DNA from 4 places in the Streptomyces boninensis genome. Region 2 is predicted to be linked to each of the others. Evidence: riboswitches for the same ligand, from Rfam matches in the RefSeq annotation. Region 2 holds a riboswitch; each other region holds the start of a gene.

Region 1 (3,672 bases), 1.0 Mb from region 2:
GGCCAACGCCGTCGCGAGCGTGGTGGCGGGGCTCGGCGCGGTGTTCGTCGGGGTGGCGGTGGCCGAGGCCGCCTGGGGCTGACGGCGGACGCCGCACCTTAAAGAACGATGAGTTTTTCCGGCTCCGCCGCCTTGGCGCTGCCGGGCTGGACGGGACGGGCGGGTGATCCGCAATAATGCGCGCTGTGACGGAGAAGAAGGGCACCAAGATACCGACCGTGAACGCCGCCGCCACCGACCCGGGCGCGGTGCCGGGCCTCGTGCCCGCGCACCAGGAGCCGGAGCCGGAAACGCAGGACCAGGCGCAGGCCGGCGTGGAGACGGACGAGGACGGCGACGGCGTCGAGGCGGAGGCCGCCGAGGACGCGGCGGACGCCGGCGACGCGGCGGAGAGCGCCGGCGAGGACGAGGACGGCGAGTCCACGGACGAGGATGAGGCCGACGGCGAGCCCGGCGACGGTCCCGCCTTCGAGGCCTCCGACCGCCGCGGCTCCATCGCCGTCGACGCCGACGGCGTCCGCTTCACCCTCGACGACACCGAGGCGGACTTCGGCTGGGACGAGATCGGCGCCGTCGAGTGGGCCACCTCGCGCTTCGGCCGCCGGCTCACCGTCACCGTGCACACCCGCCGCCGGCGCGAATACCCGGCCGAGGTGGCCGCGTCCAGCAAGGCCGCCCTCAACGAGTGGACGACCTCACTGGACGAGGCGCTGGACGCCTACCTCGACGAGTAGGTCAGGCGCTCAGTACCACCTGTTCGCCTGCCAGAACTCCCAGGCGCCGCACGGGCTGTCGTAGCGCTCGTTCATGTAGGTCAGGCCCCACTTGATCTGCGTGACCGGGTTCGTCCGCCAGTCGGCGCCCGCGGACGCCATCTTGGAGCCGGGCAGCGCCTGCACCAGGCCGTACGCGCCCGAGGACGGGTTCGTCGCCTTGTGGTTCCAGCCGCTTTCCCGCTCCACGATGTTGCTGAAGCAGGTGAACTGGTCCGCCGGCATCAGCTTCTGCGCCGCGGCCTTCATGCCCGCCTCGGTGGTGGGGATCGCGGACGAGCCGGAGCCACCGGAGCCGGAGGAACCGGAGCCCGAGGAATCCGACGCCTGCTGAACGGGGTTCGAGACCTTCCCGCCCTTGGTGTCCACCTTCAGCTTCGTGCCCACCTTCAGCGCGGCGGGATCCGAGCCGACCTTGTCCTTGTTGTCCGCGTAGACGCGCTGCCAGCCGCCCGGCACGTCGTATTTCGCCGCGATCTTCCCGAGCGTGTCCCCGGCCGCGACGGTGTGCGTGACGTACCGCTGGGCCTCGGCCTTGTCGGCGGCCTTGTCGGCGGAGGAGCTGGGCTTGGCGGCCGGGGCCTTGGCCTTGCCGTCGATGTCCAGCTCCTGGCCGGGCAGGATCAGGTCGGGGTCGCCGCCGACCGTCTTCTTGTTGTCCTCGTACAGCCGCTGCCAGTCGGATCCGTATCCGTGGTCCGCCGCGATGTCCGAGAGGGTGTCGCCCTTCTCCACCGTGTACGCGTTCGCGGCCGAGGCCGCGAGCGTGCCGAGCGCGGGGAGGGCGATGCCTATGCCCGCGACGGTGACGACGCGTCGGGTGCCGACGCGCTGTTTGGGTGCGCGGCGTGTGCCGGTACCGGCCATGCTGGGACTTTCTCCGGCGCCTGCGAGGTGAGCTGTCGGGTTCGGGCTGGAGCTGCCCGGCCGCGCCAATTGGTGCGGCTGCACCCCTAGTCGGGAAAGTCCCCGACGGAGAACGGTGGTTCCCCCGCTCCTGCCCTGCGGTGGCAAGACGACGGTGCCGGCCCCCGACGGGCAGGATTCGGCGGATCGGGGGACGCGGTGCTCGCATGTGCGAACTGCCGTGACACTAAGAGATCTCGGCGGTAGATCACAAGCACATCACGGACAAACGCTCGACCCTTGACCCTCCGTGGTTGCTCCGGTACGCATGCGTCCCCCGCGTTCCCGACTTTCCGTTTTTAAGCCGATGTTGAGGCCGCTCCCAGACGGCTGTGAAATGCGCTGCCTAATTTCCCCGGCGTGTCCCGCTCACCGCGCATCGCGCTCACGACCGCCGCCTTTCTGGCCCTCCTGACCCTCGCCGCGGGTACGGCATGCCAGTCACCGGCCCGCACCGCGGAAGCGGCGGAGCCGTCGAAGTCGCCGAAGTCACCGGGGAAGACGGACAATCCGTCCCCCTCGCCGACACCCACCCCCGACCTCGACGCGACGGTGGACGCCGCCCTCGCCGCCCTCCCGGTCCCATCAGGCCGGTACGCCCTCGCCGTTACGGACCTCACCACCGGCGACACCGCCACGCACGGCGGCGGCACGTACGACACCGCCAGCATCGCCAAGGTCGACATCCTTGCCGCCCTGCTGCTCAAGGCCCAGGACGCCCACCGCAAGCTCTCCGCGTCCGAAACCCGCCTGGCCGAAGCGATGATCACCCGCAGCGACAACGACGCCGCCGACGCCCTCTGGCAGTCCATCGGCGGCGCCGCGGGCCTCGCCGCCGCCAACAAGCGCCTGGGCCTGACCGATACGGACCCGGGCAGCGGCGGCCACTGGGGCCTGACCCGTACCACCGCGGCGGACCAGCTCCGCCTCCTCAAGGCCGTCTTCACCACCGACTCCCCGCTCACGCGCGCCTCCCGGGCCGTCCTCGACGACCTCATGTGCCGCGTCGTCCCCGACCAGCGCTGGGGGATATCCGCGGCGGTCACGGGCGCCGCCGACGGCTCCGTGGCGCTCAAGAACGGCTGGCTGCCGCGCACCGCCACCGGCCGCTGGGACGTCAACAGCATCGGCCGCGCCCAGCGCGCGGGCCACACCTACCTGATCGCGGTCCTGTCCGACGGCCACACCACCCGGCAGCACGGCATCGAGACGGTCGAGCACGCCGCGGAGACAGCCGTCGACGCGGCCGTTGAGGCTGCGGCCACATAGCAGTAAACGCTTCCACACTCCCCTCCCCGCACGCGGGGAAGTACGCAAATCCGGGACGCGGCGGGGGTCGCGCACCTACCCTTTTCTCTGTGCCTGGCTTGTCCGGTCGGGTCCTTGTTGTGGACGACAACAAGGTGATCCGGCAGCTGATCAGGGTCAATCTCGAGCTGGAGGGCTTCGAGGTCGTGACCGCGGCCGACGGTGCCGAATGCCTGGAGGTCGTGCATCGCGTACGGCCCGATGTGATCACTCTCGACATCGCGATGCCGCGCCTCGACGGCCTGTGCACCGCCGCCCGGCTGCGCGCCGACGCCCGCACCCGCGACCTGCCGATCGCCATCGTCAGCGCCTGCACGCAGCTCGAGGCGGAGGCCGGGCGGTCGACGCCGGTCGACGCCTTCCTGGCCAAGCCATTCGACCCGGCGGATCTGGTCAGCCTGGTCCGCCGGCTGCTCGCGAGTACGGGCGACGGCCGCGGCGCCGGGGCGGAAGGCCCCGCGGCCGACGGCGCCGAGTCCGCCGAGAGCGCCCTGCGCTGATCCCACCGGGCGAAACTGGTTAGCCCTGGCCCCCCACCCCTGAAATACGCTTGCCCCGTGACCCCCGCCGAACTCTCCCGCACCGTCCGCTGCGCGCTGCGCGCAGCCACGGCGGAGGGCGAGCTCACCCTCTCCGGCGACCTGCCGGAGCGCATCGTCGTCACACCCCCGCGCCCAGGCGGCAC
Region 2 (3,672 bases):
GGTCATCCACTCGCCGCACCCCCGAGCCCGGGCGAGGGTAAAGGGGTGCGGAAGAGAGGAGGTGACGGACCCACTGGCGATGCCGGCGATCTGACGCCGCTCCGCCTGATCCTGCAGGTGCTGCCGCCGATCCTCATCGTCGCCGGCGCGATCTTCTACCGGATAACCCCGCCCGGCCTCACCGCCTCCCCCTTCTTCGCCGCCGCACCGCTCATCGCCGCGCCCCTCTACACGCTGCGCGGCACCATCGCCGTGGTCGTCGCCACCCTCGCCACCGACATCGGTCTCGACGTGTGGAACGGCACCGCCGTCCAGCCCGACGCGATCACCGAGATGTCGACGACCTCCGTCATCGGCCTCATCGCCATCATCGTCAACCGCCTCTCCACCCGCGCCGACCGCCGCCTCGCCTCCGCCCGCTACGTCTCCGAGACCGCCCAGCGCGCCGTCCTCCCCACCCCCGAGGACCGCATCGGCGGCCTGAACGTCGCCGCCCGCTACATCGCCGCCGACGCCGACGCCCGCATCGGCGGCGACCTGTACGCCGTCCAGGACACCCCGTACGGCGTCCGTGCCATCGTCGGCGACGTACGCGGCAAGGGGCTCGGCGCGGTGGAGGCGGTGGCCGTGGTGATCGGCGCGTTCCGGGAGGCGGCGGAGCAGGAGCCGGACCAGGCCGGCCTCGCCGCCCGGCTGGACGCGGCGCTGCTGCGGGAGGGCGTGCGGCGGGAGGGACTTGACCGCTTCGAGGGTTTTACGACGGCGGTGCTGGCGGAGTTCACCAAGGGCAGCTCCGTTCTCCGGGTGGTGAACCGCGGCCACCCCGCCCCCCTCGTCCTCCACGCCGACGGCTCCGTACACAAGGTGGAGCCCGAGGAGGCCTCCCTGCCCCTCGGCGTCACCGAACTCGGCCACTGGCCGGACGAAACGGTCGAGGTGGACTTCCCGCCCGGCGCCACCCTCGTGCTGTTCACCGACGGCGTCACCGAGGCGCGGGACCGGCGCGGGTGCTTCTACGACCCGTACGAGCGGCTGGGCGGTCGGATCTTCCGCGGGCCCGAGGAGTTGCTCGACGGCCTCATAGAGGATGTGGCCCGGCACACCGGCGGGCTCACCGCGGACGACACGGCGCTGCTCGCGATATCACGCACCGTGACGGATCACCCGCCCTCCGCATAACAAGTACCGCACGATCGTTTAACGGCCGTGACCTACTTCTAGCCATCGGTGGCGGCAACTTGTCCGCTTCTGCCGCCTGATATCCGTAACGTCATTGTCAGATGGCTGAGTCAATCCCCTGAACGACTTGGAATCAGACCCCTCTCTCTACTAGCGTTCGATAACGCAGCGCGGTCGTCACTGCCGCCGCAAGAGGCGGCACCGTGCGCCGTCGCCGAATCCCGTAAGTGAAACAACTGCAGAAGCTGCGAACGCCAGATCAACAACAGCAAGACCAGCACCATGCATTGCGACACCGAGGGAACCGGGGAACCAACTTCCTTGGGGTGAATCGGACAGCCTCCCGCCAGAGGCCGCCCGTAGGAGACCTTCCTGCTCCGAACCCGTCAGCTAACCCGGTAGGCGAGAAGGAAGGAAAGGAGTACGCCCGCGTGGCGTCCTATAGGCGTGGCCCCGGTCCCGAGGCTCAGTACGACCCTTACGAGCCGGGCCCGTACGGCTATGACGAGGGATACAGCGACGGTCCCTACGAAGACTGGGACCCCGGTTACGACGACGGCTTCCGCCCGTCGTCCCGCCGCCGTCGTCCTGCCAAGCAGCGCGGCTCGATGGCGCGCAGCGGTGCGGTCCTCGGCGTCGGTGTCATAGCGGCGGTCGGCGCGGGATCCTCCATATCCCAGGCGCAGTCCAAGCCCCCGGTCGCGATATCCATGCCGGACATGGGCCCGGTCTCCGACGTCGCGGGCAAGGTCAACGACAGCCTCCCGGACGCCGAATCCCTCCCGGGCGTCGGCGACCTGATGCCGTCGCAGGAGGACGAGGGTCCGGCCCCCGGCACCAAGACCACCACCCCCTTCACCCAGGCCGGCCTCAGCAGCGAAGAGGTCGCCTCCGGCGAGGCCAACTCCGGCGAGGCGCTGCGCGCCCGCATCATGGAGCAGGCCGAGGCGCAGCAGGCGCAGGCCGACGAGAAGGAACGCGTCGCCATGCAGGCCTCGGCGGCGCAGAAGGCCACCGAAGAGGCCGAGGCGGCCAAGAAGAAGGAACTCGCGGAGAAGAAGAAGGCCGCGATCGAGGCCAAGCGCAAGGCCGAGGAAGAGGCCCGCCGCAAGGCGGAGGCGGAGCGCCTGCGCAAGCTGGCGGCGTCGTACATCGTCCCGGTCTCGAACTACACGTTGACCGCCACCTTCGGCGAGACCAGCTCCCACTGGGCCACCACCCACACCGGCCAGGACTTCGCCGCCCCCACCGGCACCCCGATCAAGGCCCTGCACTCCGGCACCATCACGGAGTCCGGCTGGGCGGGTTCGTACGGCTACCGCACCATCCTGACGCTCGACGACGGTACGGAGATCTGGTACTGCCACCAGTCCTCCATCATCAAGACCAGCGGCAAGGTCACGACCGGCGACGTCATCGGCCGCGTAGGCGCGACCGGCAACGTCACCGGCCCCCACCTCCACCTCGAAGTCCGCCCGGGCGGCGGCGACCCGGTCGACCCGATGCCGTGGCTGCGCAAGAACGGCGTGGGGATCTGACGACCGGGCCGCACACCCGTCCGTCCCACTGAGGAACGGCGCGACACCGGAGCAACTTCCCCCGCTTGGCTCCGGTGGGCGGCAGCTCAACGCTGCCTGAACGGCGGCAGGCGGGACGGGCTTCACCCCTGTCCCGCCCGCCGACCACCCCCGCAACACCCCCGTCCCCCGCTGGCGCTTCCCCGCGCCCCCAGAAACCGCCGGCGGCCCTGGTGGCCTACCCCCCGACACCAGGGCCGTCGGCTTCTGCATACGTCTTTGGACGCTCTCCCCGAACGCTCCCCGCCCCAGAATGCAAGTAGGGGTGAGGCCGCCGTGGTGGCGGCTGTTGGAGGGGAGTGGCATGGATGACAGCACCGACGACCACCTGTTGGCCCGCTCCGTAAGCGACCCATCGGCCTTCGAGCCCCTGGTGGACCGGCATTCCACCGCGCTGCACGGCTATCTCGCGCGCCGGGCTCCCGCGGCGGCCGACGATCTGCTATCGGAGGTGTGGTTACGGGCCTTCGCAGGCCGTCGCGCGTACGTGGCCGCCCGCGGCTCGACGAGAGCCTGGCTCTTCGGCATAGCGCGGAACGTACTGGTGCAACACTGGCAACAGACGGCTCGCGGCGCGCACCGTCTCACAGGCGGGTCTTCGCCGGGCGACCCGTGGGAGGCGGTGGACGCCCGCCTGGACGCGGCGGCGATGGCCCCACGGCTCCGCCGCAGCCTCGCCGAATTGCCTGCGGTGGAACGCGAACTACTCCTGCTGGTGGCCTGGGAACAACTCACGCCAACGGAAGCAGCCGCCGTAGTCGGCATCCCCGCCGGCACCGCCCGCTCCCGGCTGCACCGGGCCCGCACACGGCTCCGCGCGGAGCTGTCCGGCATCGCAATTCTCACTCCGCTGACGGGAGAACTCTCATGACGACGACGAGTAAGGACGTACTCGACTTTCCGGGCGCAGCGGAAC
Region 3 (3,672 bases), 3.4 Mb from region 2:
CGGTCCGGCCACCTTCGCCGCCGTCCAGGCGAGCGCGACGAAGTAGACCCCGTCGCCGATCAGCGACAGCGTGTACGCGGACAGCCAGCGCAGCACGTTGGCGTCGCGATAGGCGGGCCGGGGCGCCCCGGCCCCGACGGCCCTCACGCCTATCCCGCTCACGGCCGCACCGGAAACCCGTACAGATGGAACGCGACGGCCTCCCGCCCCTCGGTGTCGCCGGCCGCCTCGGCGGCCCTGCCCCGCTCCACCCACCGGTCGGCGAGCGCCGCGACCTCGTCGGCCACCTCCTGCAGCTCGGCCGCCGTCAGCCGGGCCATGGCCTCCGAGCTGAAGTGCGCCCGGGTCCACTCCTTGCCCCAGCCGGCCTGCTGGTCGAGGAAGTTGCGGTACTGCGCCGTGCGGGTCGCCAGCACCTCGCGGGTCACTCCGGCCAGCGCGGCGACGCCCTCGGGGGTCTCGTCGAAGTCCTTGGCGTGGAACGCGAAACCCTGCTCCGTAACGCCCCACCAGCGCTCCCGCCCGTCCCGCGCGCGATCGGGCAGGTCCCGGATGAAGCCGTGCTCGTGCAGCTTGCGCAGGTGATAGCTGACCAGCGACACCGCCTGGTCGACCTCCTCGGCCAGCTGCGAGGCCGTGGCCGCACCGCGCAGCCGCAGCAGCCGGTACAGGTCGATACGCAACGGATGTGTGAAGGCCTTGAGCTTGGCCAGTTCAGTGATGCGAGAGGGCACGCCAACACCGTAGATAGGCAAGGAAAGTTGCACAATATGTCTTGCGCAACTTTTCTTGCACAACTCGGCAGCGAAAAGGCCCGGACCACCACCCGGCCCGGGCCTTTCAGGAGCCGCTACGACTCAGGAGTTCGCCTTCACCCCATGGTCGGCAAGCCACGAGATCGGGTCCACCGCGGAGCCGTACTCGGCGGTCTTGCGGACCTCGAAGTGCAGGTGCGGACCGGTGACGTTGCCCGTCGCGCCCGACAGGGCGATGCGGTCGCCGGTGCCGACCTTCTCGCCCACCTTCACGTCGATCTGCGACAGGTGGGCGTACTGCTGGTAGTCGCCGCTGGCGTGCTTGATGACGACCTCGTAGCCGAACGAGTCGTCGTAGCCGGCCGTGACGACCTCGCCGCCGATGGCGGCCTTGACCTTCGTGCCGGTGGGTACGGACCAGTCCTGGCCGCTGTGCTCGCCGGAGGACCAGGTGCCGCCCGCCTGCTCGAACTTCGCCGTCGGGTTGGCGTCGGAGACCGGGAGGACGGCGTCGGCCTCCTCGGTGGAGGTGCCGGTGCCGTACGAGGCATTGGAGGCGTCCGTGCTGGAGCCGGAGTCGCCCGTGTCCAGGGACAGCTTGTCGCCGACCTGGATCATGTTCGGGTCGTCGCCGATGACGGACTTGTTCTTCTCGTAGAGGGCCTTCCAGCCGCCGTCGACGTCCTCGTCGGCGGCGATCGTGGAGAGCGTGTCCCCGGCCTCGACCGTGTAGGTGGACTCCGCGGCGAGGGCGCCGGTGGCGGAGTAACCCACGATCGGGAGGGCGAGGGTGGCGCCGCCGGCGGCGGCGCGGGCGGCGTAGCGGCGGGCGGTGCTCGGCTTGCGGTGGGCGCGGTGACGGCCTATCGCAGACGTCATGGAGTGAGCTCTCCTTCTCCCTACGCCTGCGAGGTGAGCTGTCGGGTTCGGGCTGGAGATAGCCCGGCCGCGCTGCACTGATGACGGGCGGCTTCACCCCAAGCCGTCCGGGGACGGAACGGCGAAGGTGGGTCCCCCGCTCCTGCCCTGGCGGTGAGCTGTTGCTGCCGGGGGAGCCGCAGGTGCCGTGGGCAGGATTCGGCGGTACGGCGCTGCGGTGTTCGGTTCTCGAACGGACGCAACGCTAGAGGTCTGCAGCCTCTGATTACAAGCTCATCACATCAGCCCCACACATGAATTCCGCTTGGTCACCGGCGAGTTGCAGCGCAATAACCCGGCCTTCTCGGACAAGATCCGATTTACCCGTTTAGGGCGCAGACGCATTGACATGACCAAGAACCCGCTGCCAGATTTGCGGCCGAGTTCTCCTTGGCGGCCACACGGGGGAGCAGACCCGAGCCGGCAGCCACCACCCCCCGCTGCACAGCCGTAGGGCACACGCACGCGTACTCGCTAAGGAGCGATCTCATGCCTTCTCGCAGACATGTCCTCGCCGGATTCGCAGGCGCCGCCATCACCGCGGGCATGACGGGCCCGTCCACCGCCGCGGCCGATTCGTACACCTCCCGGGCCAGGGCGCTGGCCCGCCGAATGACCATTGAGCAGCAAATCGGGCAGCTTTTCGTGGTCGAGGTCGGCGGCACCGCGGCCGACGCCGTCGACGCCACCGCGCAGGCCTTCAACCGCCGCCTTTACGGGGTAAACACCCCGGCCGAGGTGATCGCCAAATACCAGCCGGGCGCCGTAATTCTCTTCGCCACCCGCGGCGTCAACATGACCGGCGTACGCCAGATCGCGGGCCTCACCAACGGCCTGCAGAAGGCCGCCCTCGACGCCCCCGCCGCCACCCCGCTGGTCATCTCCACCGACCAGGAGGGCGGCGCCCGCGTCACCCGCATGCCCGCCCCCGCCACCCAGTTCCCCGGCAACATGGCCCTGGGCTCGGGCCGCTCATTAGCCCACGCCTACCGCTCCGCGGAGATCACCGCCCGCGAACTGGCCGCGGTCGGCATCAACCAGAACTACGGCCCGTGCGCGGACGTGAACCTCAACCCGGACAACACCGCCATAGGAGTACGTTCCTTCAGCGACGAGGCGAAGCTGGCCGCCCCAATGGCCGCGGCCGCCGTCCTCGGCCACGACCGCGGCGGCGTCGCCTCGGCGGCCAAGCACTTCCCCGGCCACGGCGACACGGCCGTCGACAGCCACTTCGGCCTCCCGGAGATCAAGCACACCAGGGCCGAGCTCGACGCCATCGACCTGCCGCCGTTCCGCGCGGCGATCGCCGCCGGCCTCGAAACGATAATGACCGCCCACATCGTGGTGAAGTCGCTGGACGACAGCGGCGCCCCGGCCACGATGTCCCACAAGATCCTCACCGGCCTGCTCCGCGACGAGCTCGGCTTCAAGGGCCTGATCGTCACCGACGCGCTCGACATGCAGGGCGCGGCGGGCGAGTTCCCGCCGGACGTGGCGCCGGTACGGGCCTTCCAGGCGGGCGCGGACATGCTGGTGCTGGCGCCGCAGATGGACACGGCGGTGGCGGCGGTGACGGCCGCGGTGCGCGGCGGCGACATCACCGAGAAGCGGCTGGAGGCTTCGGTCGTACGGATCCTGGCGCACAAGCTGCGGCAGGGGCTGTACGGGGACCCGTACGTCAGCGTCAACCGGGCGGAGCGGGTGGTCGGGAGCTCGTCGCACACGGCGGAGGCGGTGAGGATCACCCGTCCTACGGTGACGCTGGTGAAGAATTCTGGTGACCTGCTCCCGCTGCCGAAGCAGCAGCGGAAGGTCCTGGTCACCGGGTGGGGCGTCCCGGCCACGACGGCGATCGGGCAGAGCCTGACGGCGCGGGGCCAGACGGTCACCACGCTGGAGACCGGCTCGGTGCCGGCGCAGGCGAAGATCGACGAGGCCGTCGCCGCGGCGGCTCAGGCCGACCTGGTGGTCGTGAGCAGCCACGCGCTGGCCAACGCCA
Region 4 (3,672 bases), 2.7 Mb from region 2:
CTCCCCCGCGTCCTGGAGGCGGCCCCGGCGGACGCGCCGCCGCTCCTCGGCCCGGGCCGCACCCTCCATCTGCACGGCACGGACCCGGCCGGCGGCGACGACCCCGCCGAGTGGTATGTCGACCTCACCGGCGAACTGCCGTACTGGCGGCGGACGCACACCAAGGCCGCGGTCGCGGTGCGCGCCCCGCTCGGCGACCTGCAGCTGCTGCTGTACGGCCGCCGCAGGATCGCGGACCTGGAGACGCACGGCGATACGGAGCTGCTGGCGCTGTGGCTGGAGCGGACGAGCTTCTGGCTGCGCAAGTAACCAAACACAAGTAACCGGACAAACGAAGAGGCGGACGACTGCCCCCGAGCAACAGCCGTCCGCCTCTTGGTCTCTACAGGTCTCTACGCCCCTACCGGATCACTCAGTACGGACCGTTCACATTGTCGATCGAGCCATACCGGTCGGCCGCGTAATTGCTCGCGGCCACGATGTTCGCCACCGGATCGGTGAGGCTGGTCGAGGTGCCGTCGACGTGATACGCGTCGAAGGTCGGCTGGATTACCTGGAGCAGACCCTTGGACGGGGTGCCGTTCTGGGCGTTGATGTCCCAGCCGTTCTGCGCGTTCGGGTCGCCGCCGGACTCACGCATGATGTTGCGGTGAATTCCGTCGTACGAGCCGGGGATTCCCTTCTCCTTCATGATGGAGAGGGCCTCGTTGATCCAGCCGTCGAGGTTGTCGGGGTAGCTCGCCTGCTTTGCCGCGGCGGGCTTTGCGGACGTCTTGTCGGCCTTGGGCTCGGCGGCCTTCTTCGCGCCGTCGACGGTCAGCTTCTGGCCCGGGCGGATAACGCGCGGGTTGTCGCCGATGGCCTTCTTGTTGTCCTCGTACAGCGCCTTCCAGCCGCCGTCCACGTCGTGCTCGTGGGCGATGGTGGACAGCGAATCACCCTTGGCCACCGCGTAGGTGGTGGCGGTGCCCGCCTGCGGCGCGGCCGCGGCGGCCTTGGCCACGGCGCGCTCGGGGGCAGCGGCCGGGGCGGACTTTTCCGCGGCGCCCGCGACATTGGCGCCGATCAGCGGCAGGGCCAGGGCGGTGGCGCTGGTGCCGGCCACGGCTATGCCGCGGCCGATCGAACTCTTCTTGGGACGGCGGTGCTTTCCCTTTGCGGGCATGACGAATTCCTCTCCGGCGCCTACGAGGTGAGCTGTCGGGTTCGGGCTGGAGCTGCCCGGCCGCCGTTCGGCGACTTCACCCCAAGCCGTTCCTGGCCGTTTCATTCCGATGGCCGGACCGGCGACTTACCTGGTTCCCCCGCTCCTGCCGTGAGCGGTGTTTGGTCGGGTACCGGGCGGCGGCAGGATTAGGCGGTCCGTCCGGCTGGTCGCCGACCCTAGGCAGAGACCCGTAAGGGAGACAAGCCTCGAATTCAAAGAAACAATTCACGCCGCCCGGATTCCCCGCGAAAGGACCATTGACAGGTATGCGGCGCGCGCTCAACTCCCGCTTACGGACGGGAAACTGGGAAAGGCGCCACCGCGCCGGACCTCGTCAGAGTGACCCTTGTCACGACTTTGGTCCTGAACTCCCCAAAACGGACATTCACTTACGAGGCGGGCCAACTGCCCGCGGCCCTCGGCGTGCACCCCCGCAGCGATTAGGCTGCCGCCCACCTACCGGGAGGTAATCACATGCCCAGGACCGCCCTCATCACCGGCGCCTCTTCCGGCATCGGTGCCGCCGTCGCCGCCGCCCTCGTGCAGCGCGGACACACGGTGTACGGGACCAGCCGCGACCCGGAGAAGGTCGCCGAGCCGGTGCCCGGCGTAACCTACCTCCCGCTCGACCTCACCGACGACGCGAGCCTCGAAGCCTGCGCCGCGGCGGCGGGCAAAGTGGACATCCTGGTCAATAACGCGGGCGAGAGCCAGAGCGGCCCGATCGAGGAGCTGCCGCCCGACGCGGTCCGCCGGCTCTTCCAGACCAATGTCTTCGGCGCCGTCCGCCTCACCCAGCTGCTGCTGCCGGGCATGCGCGAGCGCGGCTACGGGCGGGTGGTGATGGTCGGCTCGATGCTGGCGAGCTTCCCGCTCGCGTACCGCTCCTCGTATGTCGCCTCCAAGGCGGCCATCAAGGGCTTCGCGTTCGCCGCACGGGGCGAGGTGGCCAAGTACGGGGTCGGGGTCACGGCCGTGGAGCCGGGTTCGATCGCGACCGGGATCAGCGGGCGGCGCACGCAGTACGTGGCGGCGGACTCCCCGTACCGGGGCGAATACGACACCATGCTCGCCGCGCTCAACGCGAACGAGGAGAGCGGGGTCTCGGCGGAGCGGGTGGCCGCGACCGTACTGAAGGCCATCGAGGCCGGGCGGCCGCGGGCGCTGTACGCGGTGGGGAGCAATGCGCCGCTGGTCTTCACACTGCGGCGGTTCATCCCGCGGGAGACGATGCTGCGGCTCACGGCGCGGCGGCACGGCTTGCGCTGACGCGCTGACCGGCGGGTTCGCCGACGCACCCTTGCCCTCTCCTGACTCACCATGGTTGCCTAGTCATGATTCAGATACGCAACCCCGGTTCACATATATGCACAGGAGAGTTTCCATGCCCGATCGCATCAGCCGCATCCGACTCTCCTCCGTCACGCTCCCGCTGGCGACGCCCATCAGCGACGCCAAGGTGCTGACGGGCCGGCAGCGGCCGATGACCGAGGTGGCGATGCTCTTCGCCGAGATAACCACCGAGGACGGGCACGAGGGGCTCGGCTTCAGCTACTCCAAGCGCGCGGGCGGGCGCGGCCAGTACGCCCACGCGCAGGAGGTCGCCGGCGACCTGCTCGGCGAGGACCCCAGCGACATCGGGCGGCTGTGGACGAAGCTGGTCTGGTCCGGCGCCTCCGTCGGCCGTACGGGCCTCGCCACCCAGGCCATCGCCGCGCTCGACGTCGCCCTGTGGGACCTCAAGGCCCGCCGCGCGAACCTCCCGCTCGCCAAACTCCTCGGCGCCCACCGCGACTCGGTCCGCTGCTACAACACCTCCGGCGGCTTCCTCCACACCCCCATCGACGAGGTCTGCGCCAACGCCACCGCCTCCCTGGAGCGCGGCATCGGCGGCATCAAGATCAAGGTCGGCCAGCCGGACACCGCGGCGGACCTCAAGCGGCTGGAGGCCGTACGCTCCCACCTCGGCGACGAGGTGCCGCTGATGGTGGACGCCAACCAGCAGTGGGACCGCACCACGGCGCTGCGCGTCGGCCGGGCGATGGAGTCGTTCGGGCTGACCTGGATCGAGGAGCCCCTCGACGCGTACGACACCGAGGGCCACGCGGCGCTCGCCGCCGCACTGGACACGCCGGTCGCGACCGGCGAGATGCTCGCGGGCGCCGCGGAGCACATCGCGCTGATCGAGGGCCGGGCCTGCGACATCATCCAGCCGGACGCGCCGCGGGTCGGCGGGATCACGCAGTTCCTGAAGGTGGCCGCGCTCGCCGAGCACCGGGGCCTGCAGCTGGCCCCGCACTTCGCGATGGAGCTGCACCTGCACCTGGCGGCGGCGTACCCGCACGCGACGTGGGTGGAACACTTCGAGTGGCTGGAGCCGCTCTTCGAGGAGCGGATGGAGATCGCGGACGGCCGGATGCTGGTGCCCTCGCGGGCGGGCCTGGGGCTGTCGCTGAGCGAGCAGG

What was found. Region 2 has a riboswitch for cyclic di-AMP ahead of ACNNMR_RS25355 (M23 family metallopeptidase). Riboswitches for the same ligand answer to the same signal wherever they lie in the genome.
Region 1: another riboswitch for cyclic di-AMP. It lies ahead of ACNNMR_RS30255 (LysM peptidoglycan-binding domain-containing protein); the one in region 2 lies ahead of ACNNMR_RS25355 (M23 family metallopeptidase).
Region 3: another riboswitch for cyclic di-AMP. It lies ahead of ACNNMR_RS09760 (M23 family metallopeptidase); the one in region 2 lies ahead of ACNNMR_RS25355 (M23 family metallopeptidase).
Region 4: another riboswitch for cyclic di-AMP. It lies ahead of ACNNMR_RS12775 (transglycosylase SLT domain-containing protein); the one in region 2 lies ahead of ACNNMR_RS25355 (M23 family metallopeptidase).

Annotation. Positions count from the first base shown of each region.
Region 1 covers NZ_CP183837.1:6,577,950-6,581,621, forward strand. The annotation lists gene crcB (fluoride efflux transporter CrcB) at 1-82, shown strand, start outside; gene ACNNMR_RS30250 (hypothetical protein) at 186-734, shown strand; gene ACNNMR_RS30255 (LysM peptidoglycan-binding domain-containing protein) at 744-1,640, opposite strand; cyclic di-AMP (ydaO/yuaA leader) riboswitch at 1,643-1,796, opposite strand; gene ACNNMR_RS30260 (serine hydrolase) at 2,040-2,948, shown strand; gene ACNNMR_RS30265 (response regulator) at 3,068-3,487, shown strand; gene nrtL (ArgS-related anticodon-binding protein NrtL) at 3,545-3,672, shown strand, end outside.
Region 2 covers NZ_CP183837.1:5,546,850-5,550,521, forward strand. The annotation lists gene ACNNMR_RS25350 (PP2C family protein-serine/threonine phosphatase) at 46-1,179, shown strand; cyclic di-AMP (ydaO/yuaA leader) riboswitch at 1,448-1,599, shown strand; gene ACNNMR_RS25355 (M23 family metallopeptidase) at 1,611-2,717, shown strand; gene ACNNMR_RS25360 (RNA polymerase sigma factor) at 3,061-3,627, shown strand; gene ACNNMR_RS25365 (hypothetical protein) at 3,624-3,672, shown strand, end outside.
Region 3 covers NZ_CP183837.1:2,179,489-2,183,160, forward strand. The annotation lists gene ACNNMR_RS09750 (MFS transporter) at 1-162, opposite strand, end outside; gene ACNNMR_RS09755 (ArsR/SmtB family transcription factor) at 159-734, opposite strand; gene ACNNMR_RS09760 (M23 family metallopeptidase) at 858-1,634, opposite strand; cyclic di-AMP (ydaO/yuaA leader) riboswitch at 1,644-1,797, opposite strand; gene ACNNMR_RS09765 (glycoside hydrolase family 3 protein) at 2,163-3,672, shown strand, end outside.
Region 4 covers NZ_CP183837.1:2,824,142-2,827,813, forward strand. The annotation lists gene ACNNMR_RS12770 (maleylpyruvate isomerase family mycothiol-dependent enzyme) at 1-309, shown strand, start outside; gene ACNNMR_RS12775 (transglycosylase SLT domain-containing protein) at 413-1,165, opposite strand; cyclic di-AMP (ydaO/yuaA leader) riboswitch at 1,170-1,332, opposite strand; gene ACNNMR_RS12780 (SDR family oxidoreductase) at 1,682-2,476, shown strand; gene ACNNMR_RS12785 (L-talarate/galactarate dehydratase) at 2,592-3,672, shown strand, end outside.